4 regions of the Nonomuraea sp. B208 genome follow, and region 3 is predicted to be linked to each of the others. Evidence: riboswitches for the same ligand, from Rfam matches in the RefSeq annotation. Region 3 holds a riboswitch; each other region holds the start of a gene.
What was found. Region 3 has a riboswitch for cyclic di-AMP ahead of AC27IY_RS25440 (C40 family peptidase). Riboswitches for the same ligand answer to the same signal wherever they lie in the genome.
Positions count from the first base shown of each region.

Region 1: linked by a shared signal. The riboswitch ahead of AC27IY_RS46935 (C40 family peptidase) and the one ahead of AC27IY_RS25440 (C40 family peptidase) in region 3 are both predicted to bind cyclic di-AMP.
Region 2: linked by a shared signal. The riboswitch ahead of AC27IY_RS18505 (C40 family peptidase) and the one ahead of AC27IY_RS25440 (C40 family peptidase) in region 3 are both predicted to bind cyclic di-AMP.
Region 4: linked by a shared signal. The riboswitch ahead of AC27IY_RS26355 (CHAP domain-containing protein) and the one ahead of AC27IY_RS25440 (C40 family peptidase) in region 3 are both predicted to bind cyclic di-AMP.

Region 1 covers NZ_BAAJOU010000033.1:334,820-339,012, reverse strand. Annotated here, with positions in the region: gene AC27IY_RS46945 (branched-chain amino acid aminotransferase) at 1-418, opposite strand, end outside; gene AC27IY_RS46940 (3-isopropylmalate dehydrogenase) at 642-1,688, opposite strand; cyclic di-AMP (ydaO/yuaA leader) riboswitch at 1,801-1,942, shown strand; gene AC27IY_RS46935 (C40 family peptidase) at 1,967-2,566, shown strand; gene serA (phosphoglycerate dehydrogenase) at 2,981-4,193, opposite strand, start outside.
Region 2 covers NZ_BAAJOU010000021.1:334,311-338,503, forward strand. Annotated here, with positions in the region: gene AC27IY_RS18495 (cytochrome P450) at 1-737, opposite strand, end outside; gene AC27IY_RS18500 (LuxR C-terminal-related transcriptional regulator) at 1,207-1,419, shown strand; gene AC27IY_RS18505 (C40 family peptidase) at 1,458-2,501, opposite strand; cyclic di-AMP (ydaO/yuaA leader) riboswitch at 2,507-2,657, opposite strand; gene AC27IY_RS18510 (amino-acid N-acetyltransferase) at 2,934-3,503, shown strand; gene AC27IY_RS18515 (RDD family protein) at 3,589-4,193, shown strand, end outside.
Region 3 covers NZ_BAAJOU010000023.1:331,491-335,683, forward strand. Annotated here, with positions in the region: gene AC27IY_RS25430 (NYN domain-containing protein) at 1-495, shown strand, start outside; gene AC27IY_RS25435 (C40 family peptidase) at 636-1,562, shown strand; cyclic di-AMP (ydaO/yuaA leader) riboswitch at 1,881-2,046, shown strand; gene AC27IY_RS25440 (C40 family peptidase) at 2,120-2,656, shown strand; gene AC27IY_RS25445 (RNA-guided endonuclease InsQ/TnpB family protein) at 2,947-4,179, shown strand.
Region 4 covers NZ_BAAJOU010000024.1:67,096-71,288, forward strand. Annotated here, with positions in the region: gene AC27IY_RS26340 (VOC family protein) at 1-70, opposite strand, end outside; gene AC27IY_RS26345 (class II aldolase/adducin family protein) at 67-750, opposite strand; gene AC27IY_RS26350 (PadR family transcriptional regulator) at 858-1,439, shown strand; gene AC27IY_RS26355 (CHAP domain-containing protein) at 1,513-2,214, opposite strand; cyclic di-AMP (ydaO/yuaA leader) riboswitch at 2,227-2,362, opposite strand; gene AC27IY_RS26360 (Gfo/Idh/MocA family protein) at 2,485-3,438, opposite strand; gene AC27IY_RS26365 (aldo/keto reductase) at 3,459-4,193, opposite strand, start outside.

The sequences.
Region 1 (4,193 bases), on a different contig from region 3:
CCTCGGTGGTCGGCACCCACTCCTCGTCGGTGCGGACGAGGAGTTCGAGCGACTCGACGAACGTCTCCTCGGGCAGCTCGGGCATGGCCATGCGGGCGGCCGAGCGGTTGAAGCGGGCGGCGTTGGCGTACGGGCGGAACATCACGATGGAGCCGTTGGCCTGCCGGTACGCCTTCAGGCCCTCGAACAGCTCCTGCGCGTAGTGGAAGACCGCGGTGGCCGGGTCGAGCGAGAGCGGCCCGTACGGCGCCAGCCGGGCGTCGTGCCAGCCGCGACCCTCGGTGTAGTCGATGATGATCATGTGGTCGGTGAAGGACTGCCCGAATCCGGGGTTCGTCAGTACCTGCTCCCGCTCGGCCGCGGTGCGAGCGTGGTCGGATAGCTGCACGTCGAAGCTGAGCTTCTGAGCGATGGTCATGACGATGGTCCTTCTCTCTGCGATTTCGCGAAAATCTACCGAATCCTGAGGGTCCGTGGACCCGCTACAGCGCGGCAGTGCTGCCCGAAGGCAGCTAGTACTTCCTATTGTCTCGCCATATGGGATGACAAGCTGCCGTTGGGCGATTCGGCCACTTCGGACAGCAAAAAGCGCCTGGCGATCCGGGTGCGGACCGCCAGGCGCGTGGGGAGGCTAGGCGGCCCTAGCCGGATACTCGCGCGGTGATGTCGTCGCCGATCTGCGAGGTGGTGCGGCCGGTCCAGCCGGTCAGCCGCTCGACGATGTCGTCGGCGACCGCCTGCTCGACCTTGGCCGCCTCGGCGCTCAGGCCGAGGTGGTCGAGGAGCATGGCGACCGACAGGATGGTGGCGGTCGGGTCGGCCTTGCCCTGGCCCGCGATGTCGGGGGCGCTGCCGTGCACCGGCTCGAACATGCTGGGCGCCGTGCGCTCGGGGTTGATGTTGCCGCTCGCGGCCAGGCCGATGCCGCCCGCGATGGCCGCGCCGAGGTCGGTGATGATGTCGCCGAACAGGTTGTCGGTGACGACGACGTCGAAGCGCCCCGGCTGCGTCACGAAGAACATCGACGCCGCGTCGATGTGGCAGTAGTCGGTGGTGACCTCGGGGTATTCCTCGGCCACCCGGTTGACCGTGCGCTGCCACAGGTCGCCGGCGAAGGTGAGGACGTTGGTCTTGTGGACCAGCGTCAGCTTCTTGCGCGGGCGGCTCTGGGCCTTGTCGAAGGCGTAGCGGACGACGCGCTCGACGCCGTGGGCGGTGTTGAGCGACTCCTGGGTGGCGATCTCGTGCGGCGTGCCGCGCCGCATGGCGCCGCCGGTGCCCGCGTAGAGGCCCTCGGTGCCCTCGCGGACCACGATCATGTCGATGTCCTCGGCCGTGGTGTCGGCCAGCGGGGTCTCGACGCCGGGGAAGAGTTTGACCGGGCGCAGGTTGACGTAGTGGTCGAACTCGAAGCGCAGCCGCAGCAGCAGGTCGCGCTCCAGGATGCCCGGCGGCACGCTGGGGTCGCCCACCGCGCCGAGCAGGATCGCGTCGTAGCCGCGCAGCTCCTGCAGCACCGAGTCGGGCAGCGTCTCGCCGGTGCGGTGGTATCGCGCCGCGCCCAGGTCGTAGTGCGTGGGCTCGATCTTCGTGCCGACGGCTTCGAGGACCTTGAGCCCTTCGGTGACGACCTCGGTGCCGATGCCATCGCCGGGGATGACGGCCAAGCGGATGTTACGCGACTCCATGCCGGTACCTTACCGGCTCGTCTCGCCTGACGAACACCCGGTCTCATTTCTCGGACTGTTCACGAGAAGTCCGATTTGTGAACATTTGCGATCTTTTGACCGATTCGTTAGCGTCCGTGCCCTGCCTAATCCACGCGGCGGTTCGCGTGGAGCCGGGGACCCACTCTCCCCCAGGGGCGAATCGGCATGCGCCGTAGGGCTGCTTCCAAGCCCGAGCCCGTCAGCTAACCCGGTCGGCCGTATGGAAGGACAGTCCCCTGTCTCGCATCGCCATTCTCGTGGCGGCGGGCGCGACCGGCCTCGCCGTGCTCGCCTCCCCCGCCCAGGCCTCCACCCCCGACGAGAACAACCCCGACCGCGCGCCCAAGGCCGAAACCCTCGACCAGCGCGCACTCACCACCACGCTCACCGGTCCGGAACTCAAGAAGATCCGGGACCGGCAGAGCAGGCCCGCCTGGAAGATCGCGCTGAACTTCGCCCTGAAAAAACAGGGCATCCCGTACCTATGGGGCGGGACCGGCAGGGGCGGGTACGACTGCTCGGGCCTCATGCTCCGGGCGTACCAGAAGGCGGGGATCCAGCTGCCCCGCGTCGCCGCCGACCAGTACGCGGCATTCGACAAGAAGGTCTCCTGGAACCACCTCAAGCCCGGCGACCTGGTCTTCTTCAGCAACCTCGGCCACGTCGGGATGATCTCCCGGCCCGGCTACATGGTGCACGCGCCCCGCACCGGCGACGTCATCAAGGAGGAAAAGCTGTCGAGCTGGCGCAGGAGCGTCTTCGTCGGCGGCGTCCGGCCCGACCGCAAGGGCGTACGGGAGTGGGCGGAGCGGCAGGAGGAGCCGGCACCGCCCATGCCCGTCGCGTCGGTGCTCTGACCGACGTCCCTGATGGGTGAGCCGGGGCCCTACCGGCCGGACTCCTGCGGGGCGCCGCCGTTGTCGCGGCGGTCCAGCGCGGTCTGCAGGGCCTCGGCGGCCTCGTCCTTGTGGTCTTCCGCACGGTTCCAGGCGTACATCTCGTACATGATCGTCAACTCGTTTCGCGAGGAGGCGTTACTGACGGGAGGGACTTACCGGCCGACGCGACGCCGTTCACCGCGGCGAGTCGCCGACCTGCCCTAACAGGCCTCGCCGCGGCAGGTAATGAGTACGAGCACCTGGCGCATGTGCTTCCACGTTAACCGAGGAATCTCGTTGGATGTCCTAGCATCCCGCATGCTGAGACAGCTGAGACGACGAAAAGGCCGCCGCCCGATCCGGGCGGCGGCCTTTCGCGCGAGGCGGGGAGTGTCAGTCCTCCAGGTCCACAGAACGGCCGCTCTCTGCGCCGATCTCGGCCACGATCTGGTCGACGATGTCGGCCGGGATCGCCGAGTCGACGGTCAGCGCGATGAGCGCCTTGCCGCCCTTGACGTCGCGGGCCACCTGCATGGAGGCGATGTTGACGCCGTGCTCGCCGAGCAGGCGGCCGACCACGCCGACGATGCCGGGACGGTCGGCGTAGGTGAAGAACGCGAGGTGCGCCGTCGGCTCGATCTCCATCTCGTAGCCGTTGACCTCGACGATCTTGGTGATCTGGCGGGGACCGGACAGCGTGCCCGACACCGAGACCTGGCGGCCGTCGGCCAGCACGCCGCGTACGGTCACCACGTTGCGCCAGTCGGGGCTCTCGGAGCTGGTGATCAGCTCGACGGCGACGCCGCGGTCCTTGGCCAGCAGCGGCGCGTTGACGTAGGTGACCTGCTCCTCGATGACGTCGGCGAAGACGCCCTTGAGCGCGGCCAGCTCGATGACCCGCACGTCCTGGGAGGCGATCTCGCCGCGCACCTCGACGTCGAGCTTGGTGGCGACCTCGCCGGCCAGCGCGGTGAACACCCGGCCCAGCTTCTCGGCCAGCGGCAGGCCCGGCTTGACGTCCTCGGCGACGGCGCCGCCCTGGACGTTGACCGCGTCCGGCACGAACTCGCCCGCGAGCGCCAGCTTCACGCTCCGCGCGACCTGGGTGCCGGCCTTCTCCTGGGCCTCGTGGGTGGAGGCGCCGAGGTGCGGCGTGACGACGACCTGGTCGAGCTCGAACAGCGGGCTGTCGGTGCAGGGCTCCTTGGCGAAGACGTCGAGGCCGGCGCCGGCGACGCGGCCCTCCTTGATCGCGGAGTAGAGCGCGGCCTCGTCCACGATGCCGCCGCGGGCGACGTTGACGATGCGCACGCTCGGCTTGACCTTGTGCAGCGCCTCGTCGCCGATGAGCCCGAGGGTCTCCTTGGTCTTCGGCAGGTGCACGGTGATGAAGTCGGCCTGCTTGAACACCTCGTCGAGGCTCACCAGCTTGACGCCGAGCTGCGCGGCGCGGGCCGGCGGCAGGTAGGGGTCGTAGGCGATGATCTCGACGCCGAACGGCGCCAGCCGCTGCGCCACGAGCTGGCCGATCTTGCCGAAGCCGAGGATGCCGACGACCTTCTCGTCCAGCTCGACGCCGGTGTACTTGGACCGCTTCCACTCCCCG
Region 2 (4,193 bases), on a different contig from region 3:
GGGTCGGGTCGGCCGGGGTCGGATCGGGTGGGGTCGAGGTGGTCGGGGTCGGGGAAGACCGCGGGGTCGCGATTGGCCGCGCCGATCAGCGCGACCACGGCCGTCCCCGCGGGCACCGGCGTCCCGCCGAGCTCCGCGTCGCGCAGCGCCACCCGTCCGGTGAGCTGGACCGGCGGGTCGTAGCGCAGCACCTCCTCGACGACCTGCCGCGGCCGCTCGGCGGCGTACGCGAGCAGGCCGTGCCGGACCAGGGCGAGCACCCCGTTGGCGATGAGGTTGACGGTCGTCTCGTGCCCGGCCACGAGCAGCAGCACGCAGGTGGCCAGCAGCTCGCCCTCGGTCAGCTCCTCGACCCGGGTGAGTGCGCTCAGCAGGTCGTCGCCCGGCTGCCGGCGCCGGAGCTCCAGGAGGTCGCGGAAGTAGTCGCGGAACTCTCTTCCTGACCGCCCGCTCTCCGATATCAGCTCCGCTGTAAGCATCGGGTCAAGGCTGCGGGCGGCCGTCTCGCTCCAGCCCTGGAAGCGCTCGTGATCTTCCGGCGGCACCCCCAGCATCTCGCAGATCACCCTGACCGGCAGCGGGTACGCGAAGCCGGAAACCAGGTCGCCCTCCTCGGGCAGCGCCGCGATCAGCCCGGCGGTGACGGCCTCGACGCGCGGGCGCAGCCGTTCGACCATGCGGGGCGTGAACGCCCTGCTGACCAGACCGCGTAACCGGGTGTGATCGGGCGGATCCATCCGCAGAAATGACTCGACAGGCTGACCTGGATTGACGCGGTTGATGGGACTGGGGCCGTGACCGAAACGCGGATCGCGGAGCATGGCGCCGCACAATTCGTGATCGGTCAGGACGAACAGCCCGGCCGGCGTACGGAAGATCGGCCCGCGTTCGCGCAGCGCGTGGTAGCGCGCATAGGGATCAACCAGAAAGCCGGGGTCCGCGGGATCAAAACCCAGAAGGTCCGCCGAACCCGAAGGGGAGGGTGATGAGCCTCCGGACTGATCAACGAGATCGGTCATCGCGCGTCCAGCATCCGGTCGGCATATGGCGAGTAGGTCACATATACGCGATCATGTCAATAGCGCTCGTCAAGGGCGGGATTTATCACGCTTGACGACCTTTCAGAGATGCGTTTACCTTCTGCGAGACGAGCGGCTTTGGCCCGTTGTGAGGTCCAAATTCTGCTGTTGGGGGGGAGGGCTCCCGATGGAAGTGCTCACTGAAGGCGTTGAGCTGAGCCACGCGGATCTGGCTTTACTCGGCGAGCTGGCCAAGGGCGTCACTGTGGATCGAGTGGGGAGACGTCTGGACATCAGCGGACGCACGGTGCGCCGAAGACTGCGCGGCATCTGCGACCGCATCGGTGTGGCCACGGCCATCGAGGCCGTGGCCTGGGCGGCACGCCGCCATCTCATCTGAAGGGACGCTTGGAGCAAGGGTCACCGGGTCATGCCGGCTCAGTCTGCGATGCGCACCGCGCCCGCGAAGGGCCGGTTGCCGAGCGCGGCCACCCGTACGACGTCGCCGGTGCGCGGGGCGTGCACCATCATGCCCCCGCCGATGTAGATGCCGACGTGGTGCAGGTCGCTGTAGAAGAAGACCAGGTCGCCGGGGCGCATCTCCTCACGGGAGATGTGCCGACCCGCGGTCCACTGGTCGCCGGTGTAGTGCGGCAGCGAGATGCCGACGCGCCTGAAGGCGGCCATGACCAGGCCGGAGCAGTCGTAGGAGCTGGGGCCTCCCGCGCCCCACACGTACGGCTTGAGCTGCTGCGTGAGCGCCCACCTGGCGGCCGCGGCGGCCTTGCCGGTGCCGGGGATCGGCAGGTTGACGCGTACGGCGCGGGTGCCGGGCTGCCCGGCCTCGCCGAGGGCGCGGCGGAAGAGGCTGCTCTCCGTCTTGGCCACGAGGGCGGTGATCTTGTCGCGCTTGGCGTCGAGGTCGGCCACGATCCCGCGCAGCTCCTCCATGCGGGTCTTGGCGCCGGCCTCGGCGCGGGTGGCCGCGTCCATGGCCTTGAGCAGCTGGTTGACCTCTTCGCTCTGCTGCGTCTCCAGCGCGTGGGTGGTCGCGGCCCGGTCGAGGAACTTCTCGGGATCGTCGGACTGCATGAACGTGAGCGAGCGGTTGAGCCCGCCGGTGATGTAGGCGTTCTGGGCGAGCATGACGGCCTTCGCGCGCTTGGCGGCGAGGTCGGCCTGGCTGTCGGCCAAGGTCTGCTGGGCGGAGTCGGCGGCCTTCTTGGCGGTTTTGTACTTCTCCCGCTGGCCGTTGTACTGCTCCGTGAGCGTCTCGATCTCGACGTGCAGCTTCTCGACCCGCTCCGACAGCTCCTTGAGGGAGGGCTTGGGCTCCGCGGACGCTGGGGCGATGGGGGCCGCCAGTAACGCGCCGGCCATCAGGGCCGCCGCTCCGAGGCGGAACGGCCGCCGGAACCGCTCCCGACGGGGGGCGCTCCCGCCCGCCGTCCTCTCGTCCCCACGCGTGCGCGTGCGCTTCACCAACCGACTCCCTTCCTCGACGCCTACCGGGTTAGCTGACGGGTTCGGGCCGGAGGAGCCCTACCGAACGTTTCGGATTCACCCCAGTGATGGCGTGCGGCGGGCGCCATCGGCGGGTCCCCGGCTTCCCTTGCGGGAATTGGGCGTGTCTCCCGCGCGCGACACGCGGGGAACGTCGTCGCTGGACACTAATGCACTCCCGGTTCCTGCTCAACCAGAACTGCTTGATCTGTTGAGGTTTCACAACCGAAGGGTCACAAGGTGATCTCGTGATCAAGCGTACAGGAGAGACTTTATGTCCTTTTTGCCCTTGGTTTTGCCTGACGTCGGCGAACGTCGGACCTGCGCCTGGACAGTCGTACCGGACCCCGGGTACGGGGCGGTTGAGGGAGTTAGGTCCGAGCCGTAATGACATCTGTACTCTGGAGAGCCATGGAGCAGGTGGCCGAGCTGACAGCGCCCGAGACCGCGGTGGTGGTCCGGCGTGCCCGCACGCCCGACGTCCGCGGCATCAGGCGCCTGGTCGACACCTACGCGGGCGCGGGTCCTCGGCTCCTGGAGAAGACCACGGTGACGCTGTACGAGGACGTACAGGAGTTCTGGGTGGCCGATCTCGGCGGGCGGGTCGCCGGCTGCGGCGCCCTGCACGTCCTGTGGGAGGATCTCGCCGAGGTCCGCACGGTCGCCGTCGATCCGGAGTGCCGGGGCATGGGCATCGGCCACCGGATCGTGGAGGCTCTCATACAGCAGGCCAAGGATCTGGGTCTGCGGCGCGTATTCTGTCTCACTTTCGAGATCGAATTCTTCGCCAGGCACGGGTTCCGGCCCATCCAGGGGACACCGGTCTCACCGGAGGTCTACGCCGAACTTCTGGCCTCGTACGACGAGGGTGTGGCCGAGTTCCTCGACCTGGAGCACGTCAAGCCGAACACCCTGGGCAACACCCGCATGCTGCTCCATCTGACATCGGGTGACGCGGACCTTGACCAATTGGAAAGGTGATTGTTGATACCTATGTCGATACGTTGGGCAGCACAGGCATGTGCCCTGACACGTGCCACATGCGCACGCGAAGCGAGGTGACACGGTGAGCACCGGACAGCCGCCGTATCCGCAAGACGAATCCGGCGAGAACTCCGCGCCTGGCAATCCCCCCTACGGCCAGCAGCACCAGGGCCGTCACCCCGGCGAGCCCGACCCCGACGCCACCGTGGTCGGCTACCGCACGGACGACGCCTTCGGCCAGTCCCCCTACAACCAGCAGCAGCCCGGCTACGGCCAGCAGCCCCAGTACGGCCAGCAGCCGGGCTACGGCCAGCAACCGCAGTACGGCCAGCAGCAGGGCTACGGCCAGCAGCCCCAGTACGGCGGCCAGCAGCAGGGCTACGGCCAGCAACCGCAGTACGGCCAGCAGCAGGGCTACGGCCAGCAGCAGGGCTACGGCCAGCAGCCGCAGTCCCAGCCTGACTACGGTCAGCAGGGCTACGGCCAGCAGGGCCAGTCCCAGCCGGGCTACGGCCAGCAGCCCCAGTACGGCCAGCAGCCGCAGTCGCAGCCGGGCTACGGCCAGCAGCCCTCCTCGGGCCAGTACGGCACCCAGCCGGGCTACGGCCAGCAACCGCAGTACGGCCAGCAGCCGCAGTCGCAGCCCGACTACGGCCAGGGCTACGGCCAGCAGCCGCAGTCGCAGCC
Region 3 (4,193 bases):
CGGCCCGCCGACTCGGTCGCGGCCCACCCCGGCGAGCGGCCGGGCGTGCGCGGCGTGCCCGCGCGAGCGCTGGCCGACGACGACCCGCAGCTGCTCGACCAGCTCCTCGCGATCCCGCAGATCCACCTCATCATCGACGGCTACAACGTCACCAAGACCGGCTACGGCACGCTCACCCTGGCCGACCAGCGCAACCGGCTCATGACCAACCTCGGCGGGCTGGCCGCGCAGACCAGGGTCGAGGTGACCGTCGTCTTCGACGGGGCCGAGCTCAACGCCCCCGTGCAGGTCGTCGCGCCGCGCGGGGTGCGGGTGCTCTTCAGCGACCCCGGGGAGATCGCCGACGACCTCATCCGGCAGCTCGTCCGGGTCGAGCCGCCGGGGCGGGCCATCGCCGTCGTGTCCTCCGACCGCGAGGTGGCCGAATCGGTGCGGCGGATGGGAGCCAGACCGGTTCCGTCTGCTCTGCTGTTGCGCCGGCTTGGTCGCGCCTAGATTACGAATTTAAGGTTTTACCCATTGAGGTGAGACCTCACCCGCCACTTCTGTACTATTCGCCCCAGATGTTTACCCTGGGAGGCGACGCAGTGAGGTTTGGCCGGGTACCGGTGGCCGCGGGGATCGCGTTCGGACTGGTGCTTACTCCCACCGGGGCCGCGATCGCCGATCCCAAACCCACGCTCGCTCAGGCCAAGGCCAAGCTGGAGAAGCTCAACGACAAGGCGGACAAGGTCGTCGACCGCTACAACACGGCCACGGAGCGGTACAAGAAGGCGAAGTCCAGCTACACGGACCTCGACAACAGCTACAAGCGCAAGCTGGCCACCGTCGCCGACCTGCGCGCCCAGGTGATCAGCATGGCCGTCGACAGCTACCAGCTCGGCGGCGACGTCACGTCCCTGCCGGGCTTCCTCGGCGCCGACAACCCCGACGACTTCCTCGCCCGCCTCGCGCTGACCGGCCAGATCTCCAAGGAACGGGCCGAGAAGCTGAGCGCCTTCGACCGGGAGAACCGCGGGCTCAAGACCGAGCGGGACAAGGCGGAGAAGGCCCTGGAGGCGGCCGACAAGGAGCGCGACGGGGTCCAGAAGGAACGCGCGGAGATCCTCAAGCTGATCGCCCAGCAGAAGAAGCTGCTGGAGAAGCTGAACGCCTACAACCCAGGCAACCCCAACAGCACCGGCATGAAGTACACCGGCTCCGCGTCGGGCAACGCGGCCTCGGTGCTGCGCTTCGCCTACGCGCAGATCGGCAAGCCGTACGTGTTCGGCGGGACGGGCCCGGGCGGCTACGACTGCTCCGGCCTGACGCAGGCGGCCTGGCGGGCCGCGGGGGTCTCGCTGCCGCGTACGACGTGGCAGCAGTGGGCCTGGGGGGCGAACCGCCGGGTGAGCCTGGACGCGCTGCAGCCCGGGGACCTCATCTTCAGCGAAGGACTGGGGCACGTCAGTATCTACGCGGGCAACGGGCAGATCGTTCACGCGCCGCAGACAGGCGACGTCGTGAAGGTCGTCAAGCTGTCGGCCTACGGGCGGCGGCTCGTGGGCGCCATCCGTCCCTGAGGCCGTCCGTACGTCCTCCCGCGCCGGCGACGCGGTGCCCTGTTATCGCAGTGAAAACTGTGACGAAAGTGACAAATCGCCCCTTACTGGACCCTGTCCTGAGAAGTGTGAGTATGGTCACATTCCGGTAACGGAGCCCGGTCGCCGAGCAGGAGTTTCGATCCTGACTCGACCCCTTGTCTGATCTTGACAAGCCGTCGTCCGCTTTGCCGATTCGTGACGTGTCGGCGTAGCTTCTGGCGTCGCGGTGACACGCCATGTCGCCCGCAGAATCCGCCGGTCGCCTCCCGTACATCCCCATGAGAAAAACCTCGACGGGGCGGCGACCTGCCGAATCCGTGCAGCCAGGAGGCACGGAGCCGGGGAACCACCGATCCCCCTCCCTAGGGGATCAGGGGTGAATCGGCGCTGTTCGCACGCGCCGTAGGGCTACTTCCAGGCCCGAATCCGTCAGCTAACCCGGTAGGCGTTCGTGGAAGTCTCAAGGAGAAATCCTGTCTACCTCCCCGCATAACCCCCGTCTGTCCCGTCTTGCCCTGAGTGGCGCGGCGCTCACCATGACCGTGACGGCCGGAGGTGTGGTCCTCCACGCCCCGGCGGCTCAGGCGGCGACCACGAGCGACGCGGCCACGACCTCCACGACCTCGGTGCAGACCAGCACGAAGTCGTCGAAGTCCGCCAAGGCCGTCAAGACCGCCAGGTCGGCCAAGGCGCGCAAGGTCGCTCGGCAGCAGGCGAAGGCTCACCGGGCCGTCGCCGTGGCCAAGAACCAGATCGGGGACCCGTACCGCTACGGCGGCACCGGCCCCGGCTCGTTCGACTGCTCCGGACTCGTCCAGTACGCCTGGAAGAAGGCCGGAATCAGGCTCCCGCGCGTGGCGAGCAGCCAGTTCGCCCGCACCCGGACGAAGGTCTCCTGGAAAAAGCTCAAGCCAGGCGACCTGATGTTCTTCAACGGGCTCGGCCACGTAGGCATGTACGTCGGCAAGGGCAAGATGATCCACTCGCCCAGGACCGGCGAACGGGTACGTATCGACAAGCTGAGCGGATGGCGTAAATCGTCGTTCGTCGGCGCGGTCCGTCCCGGTATGTGACCACAGCCCCGCCCCGATCCCCGTACGGGATCGGGCGGGGCTGTCGCCTTTTCCCACCCCGGGCACCCGTCCGGCCCGGCTACCGGAACCGTCGGCTTCACCTCCGGCCTTCGGCCCGGAGGTGAAGCCGACCAGCTCGCTCTCTTGCAGCCGGGGCCAGGCGCTTGCCGGTGGCCACCGGATGCCGGATCTTCGTCACGAAGAACAGATGCGGGTGCAGCACGAAGACGGAATGCCCGCCGGACCTGATATCGCTGCACTCGCCCATGACCCAACCGTAGGATTACCCAGTGCAGCTGCGGTACTCCTTTCGGATCGACCCGACCCCCGGCCAGCGCCTTGCGCTCGCGCGGGCGTTCGGGTGCGCCCGGGTGGTGTTCAACGACGCGGTCGCGCTGCGCAATCACGTCCACCAGCAGGGCTTGCCGTTCGTCACCGACGCGGAACTGTCCCGCCTGGTGATCACCCAGGCGAAACGGACACCGCAGCGCTCCTGGTTTGGCGAGGTGTCTGCGGTGGTGCTTCAGCAGGCGCTGTCCGACGCCTGTGCGGCGTTCCGGAACTTCTTCGCCTCCAGGTCCGGAACGCGCAAGGGGCCCGCGCTGGGGCCGCCGCGTTTCCGGTCGCGCAAGGACAACCGGCAGGCGATCCGCTTCACCCGCAACGCGCGTTTCGCTATCACCCCGGCCGGCAAGCTGCGGCTGCCGAAGATCGGTGATGTGGCGGTGTGCTGGTCACGCAGCCTGCCGTCCGAGCCCTCTTCTGTCACCGTGGTCAGGGATGCCGCCGGGAGGCATTTCGCTTCTTTCGTGGTCGAGGCCGCCCAGACTCCTTTGCCCGCGATCGAAGCCGAGACCGGGATCGACCTGGGCCTGACGCATTTCGCGGTGCTGTCGGGCGGACGGAAGATCGACAGCCCGCGGTTCCTGCGCCGAGCGGAGAAGAACCTCAAGCGGGCGCAAATTGCCCTGTCACGCAAGGAGAAAGGCAGCAAGAACCGGGCCAAGGCCCGGGTGAAGATCGCCCGCCGGCATGCCGAGGTCGCCGACGCGCGCCGCGAGTTCCACCACCAGTTGTCCACGAAGCTGATCCGCGAAAACCAAGCGATCTATGTGGAGGATCTGGCGGTCAAGGGACTGGCACGCACCAGGCTGGCCAAGAGCGTGCACGATGCGGGCTGGGCATCGTTCATCGGTATGGTGGAGTACAAGGCGAAGCTGTACGGCCGGACGTTCGTGAAGGTCGGCAGGTTCTTCCCCTCCTCCAAGCTCTGTTCGGCCTGCAGAGCGTTGGCCGGGCAGATGCCGCTGGCCGTACGGAAGTGGACCTGCCCTTGCGGGGTTACCCACGACCGGGATGTCAATGCCGAGATCAACATCCGTGCCGAAGGACGTCGGATCGTCGCCGCTGGACGGAAACCCGTGCCTGAGATGGGCGGGAAGCGGAGACGGAAAACGCCTGCGGAGACCGGTGAGACCCTCTCGCCCGCCCATCCGGGGCGAGCGAGGGGGCACGGTCGATGAAACAGGAAGCCACA
Region 4 (4,193 bases), on a different contig from region 3:
CGAAGCGCACGGCGGTGTCCAGGTCGGCGGCGCCGGAGCGGACGTAGGCGATGTCCGTCAACTCGATCATGACGACTCCCGGAGGTGGGACCAGATGCGGGCAAGGAGTTCGGGCGCGGCGGACCGCCACGCCCGCTGTTCGGCGGGGGTGAGGGGGACGGGGGTGCCGGCCGCGGCGGCGGTGGCGTTCATGCGGGCGCTGGCCTCCAGCACCCACATGAGGGCGACGGCCTCGCCGGCGCTCGCGCCGGCGGTGACCGCGCCGTTGCCCCGCATGACCAGGGCGGGGGAGTCGCCGAGCCGGTCGGCGAGCGCCCGGCCGCGGGCCCGGTCGCGGACGAGCACGGCGTCGTCGAGCACGGGCACCTCGGGCCCGAGGAAGGCGCCCTGCCCGTGGAGTGGCCGGATGGGCACCCCGGCGGCGGCGAGCGCGGTGGCGGCGGGCGGCTGCGCCCGGCAGATCGCGCCGGCGCCGGGGCGGGCGCGGGCGATCTCGACGTGGATCCACGCCTCGCGCGGCGCTCCGCCGGGCAGTTCGGCGGCGTCGAGGGGGAGCTCGGCGTACGGGGACGCGGCCGTGAGGGTGCCGAGGGGCACGGGTGGAGTCATCAGCAGCCGGTCGGCGCCGGTCCGGACCGAGACGTGCCCGAACGCGGTCACCAGCCCCGCCGCCGCCAGCGCCCGCCCGGCCAGGGCCAGCTCGGTCCGTAAGTGCTCTTCCGGTAAGGGTCCGGCTTCAGCCGTGCGCACCGCCGCCCGCCTCCTCGCGAGATCGTTCCCGAAGACAGGGAGGACAATACATGTATCTCCATACCTGTTCTAGAGGAACGGATCATGCTCTCCCTATGCTGGAGGGCATGTCGCTTCAGCACGCGCTGCTCGGCGTCCTGGAGGCGCGCCCCATGAACGGGTACGAGCTGACCCGCTTCTTCGAGGCCGCCCCGCGCTGGGTGTGGTCGGCGCCGCAGAGCCAGATCTATCCCACGCTGCGCCAGATGGAGCAGGTCGGCCTCATCGAGGGCCAGAAGGAGATCCGGGGCACCAGGCTGAGCAGGACCGTCTACTCCATCACCGAACGCGGCCTGGCGGAGCTGCGCGCCTGGCTCGGCACCTCCCACACCCCGCCGCCGGCGCGCGACGCGTTCTTCCTGCAGGCGCTGTTCTTCGACATGATCGAGCCGGACCGGGCCGCGTCGGTGCTCAAGGCGTTCATCGCCGAGCAGGAGCAGCTCGCCGCCGAGTGGCGGGCGCACAGGGAGGCGCTGCTGGCCAAGGACACGCCCCTGCTCAAGGAGCGGCTGAAGAACCGCCCGGCGGCCGAGCACGACCGCATCGCCGCGCTGAAGGCGCACGTCTTCGCCGGCCAGATCGCGGTCGCGACGGCCCGCGCCGAGTGGGCCCGCGAGAGCCTGCGGCTGCTGGAAGAGCCCACGCCCTGACCCGGGCGGGGCCGCACACGCGACGAGCGCGCGTCCCCGGGCGATGGGGACGCGCGCTCGTACGTGGGTGAGGTCAGGAGGCGTACTCGGGGTAGCCGTAGCCGACGACCTGCCACTTCGGCCGGACGCGCTCCTCCACCTTGCCGTTGCCGGTGTTGCCCTCGATGGTGGAGATGGTGCCGTCCTGGTTGTCCTTCTCGACGAACCCGACGTGGTTGATGGCGTCGAGGTCCTTGCTGCCGCTCCAGGAGAAGAAGACCACCGCGCCGGGCTTGGCGACGGTGCCGAAGCGGTCGTTGTTCTTGAACCACTTGGCGTGGGCGACGGTCCAGGCGTCCCAGCCGATCTGCGGGCGGGCGCCGGTCTTCTCGCCGACCCAGGAGACGAACATCGCGCACCAGGGGGCGTTGAGGTAGCCGGCGGGGGTGCCGCCGTCGCGGGCGATGGTCTCGGCGGCCCGCTTCGAGTCGGCGTACCAGCGCTGGTACGGGGTGCCGCCGCCGGCGGCGTTCTCGCTGGTGCCCACCTGGGAGCGGGCCATGGACAGCACCTGGTCGGCGGTGACCTGGATCTTGTTCTCGTCGGCGCGGGAGCGCTGGGCGGCGTGGTCGACCGGGTTCTTGGTGCTCTTGACAGTGCTGCTGTGCTGTCCTGCGGCCGACGCGGTCTCGGCGTTCGCGGCCTGCGGGCCGAGCGCGGCGGCGGCCACGGCCGTGCCGAGGACGGCGTAGGCGATCTTCATCTTTCGGGCAGCGGTGAAGCCGTGCTTGGCCATCGAGGGGGTTACTCCTTGCTTCCATGCCGCTTACCGGGTTAGCTGACGGGTTCGGACGTGGAAGCTGCCCTACGGCACGTGATGCCGATTCACCCCAAAGGACGTGGGTCCCCGGTTCCGCGCGTGGCGGATTCAGCGGTCACAGGACGATCCTGTGATGTTCTTTCACTTGCGATGGTCAGACATACTCCGACAAAACGGACGTATGCCCTGAGATGCCCCATAAGGTAATACACATGGCAAGGAGATGACAAATCCCTAAAGGGCTGGTCAGGACAGTTGTTGCCGGGCGTCGGCCAGCAGCCCCATCATGGCAAGGGATTCGTCAAGCGGCATGACCGCCGATTCGGTCCGTCCCTCGGCCACCGCGGCACGCACCTCGCGCACCTCACCCGCGTAGCCGTTGTCGGCCGGATCGAGCAGATGCTCCTCGGGCTCCATGCCGGGCGCGGACAGCACGATCCGCTCCGGCGCCCAGAACGCCGCCGGGATGTCCGCCCGCATGCCCGTGCCGACCACGTGGGCGGAGTTGGGGTAGTGCGCGAGCAACGAGGTCGCCACCACGGCGTGCCGCCCCCCGGAGTACGTCAGCAGCCCCGCCGCCTCGGCGTCCACGCCGTTGGGCGCGAGCGCCCCGGTGACGCGCAGGCTCTCGGGCATGCCGAGCAGCAGCTGCGCCAGCCCGAACGGGTAGATGCCGAGGTCGAGCAGCGCGCCGCCGCCCAGCTCGGGAGCCCACAGCCGGTGCGCCTCGTCATAGGGATGGGCGAAGCCGAAGGACGCCTGCACCGAGCGGATCTCCCCGAAGCGCTCGTCGGTGGCGATCATGCGGATCAGCGGGTTGAACCGCATCCACATGGCCTCCATGAGGAAGACGCCCGCCTCGCGCGCCAGGCGCACCATCGTCTCGGCGTCGGCCACGCTCGCCGCGAGCGGCTTCTCGCACAGCACGGCCTTGCCGTTCGCGATGGCGGCCGCGGCCACCGGGAGGTGCTGGGCGTGGGGCGTGGCGACGTAGATCGCGTCCACGGCCGGGTCGGCGCACAGCTGCTCGTAGGAGCCGTACGCCGACTCCGCGCCGAGCGTCGCCGCCAGCGCCCGCGCCCGGCCGAGGTCGCGGGAGCCGACGGCGGCCACCCGCATGCCCGGCTCGGCCGCGATGGCCGTCCCCACGGTCTGGGCGATGCCGCCGGTCGCCGCTATGCCCCACGCAAAATCTCGCACAAGGCGAGATCGTAGAGGGTTCAGGTGGCGTTGAAGGTGTCGGGGTCGGGCCCGAGGCGCTTGCCCTGGTTGAGCGCTCCGATGGCGGCCATGTCCTCGGTGTCGAGGATGAAGCCGAACACGTCGATGTTCTCCTTGATGCGCGCCGGGGTGACCGACTTCGGGATCACCACGTTGCCGAGCTGCAGGTGCCAGCGGAGCACGATCTGGGCGGGCGTCCTGCCGTACTTGCCCGACAGCACCGCGAGCGCCGGATCGTCCAGCAGGCCCCTGCCCTGGCCGAGCGGGCTCCACGCCTCCGTGAGGATGCCGTTGGCCTCGTGGAACTCGCGCATCTCGCGCTGCTGCAGGTAGGGATGGAGCTCGATCTGGTTGATCGACGGCGTGATGCCCGTCTCCTCCATCAGCCGGGTGAGCGTGGGGACGGTGAAGTTGGACACCCCGATCGCCCTGGCCCGGCCGTCCCGGTAGATCTTCTCCAGGGCCTTCCAGGCCTGGACGTACTTGTCCTGCCGCGGCACCGGCCAGTGGATGAGGAAGAGGTCGACGTAATCGAGGCCCAGCCGGGCCAGGCTCTCGTCGAAGGCCTGCTCGGCGCGGCCGTGGTCGCCGTTCCACAGCTTGGTCGTGATGAACACCTTCTCGCGCGGCAGCCCGCTCGCGCGCACGGCCCGGCCCACGCCCTCCTCGTTGCCGTAGGCGGCGGCTGTGTCGATGTGCCGGTAGCCGGCCTCCAGCGCGGTGCGCACGGCCTG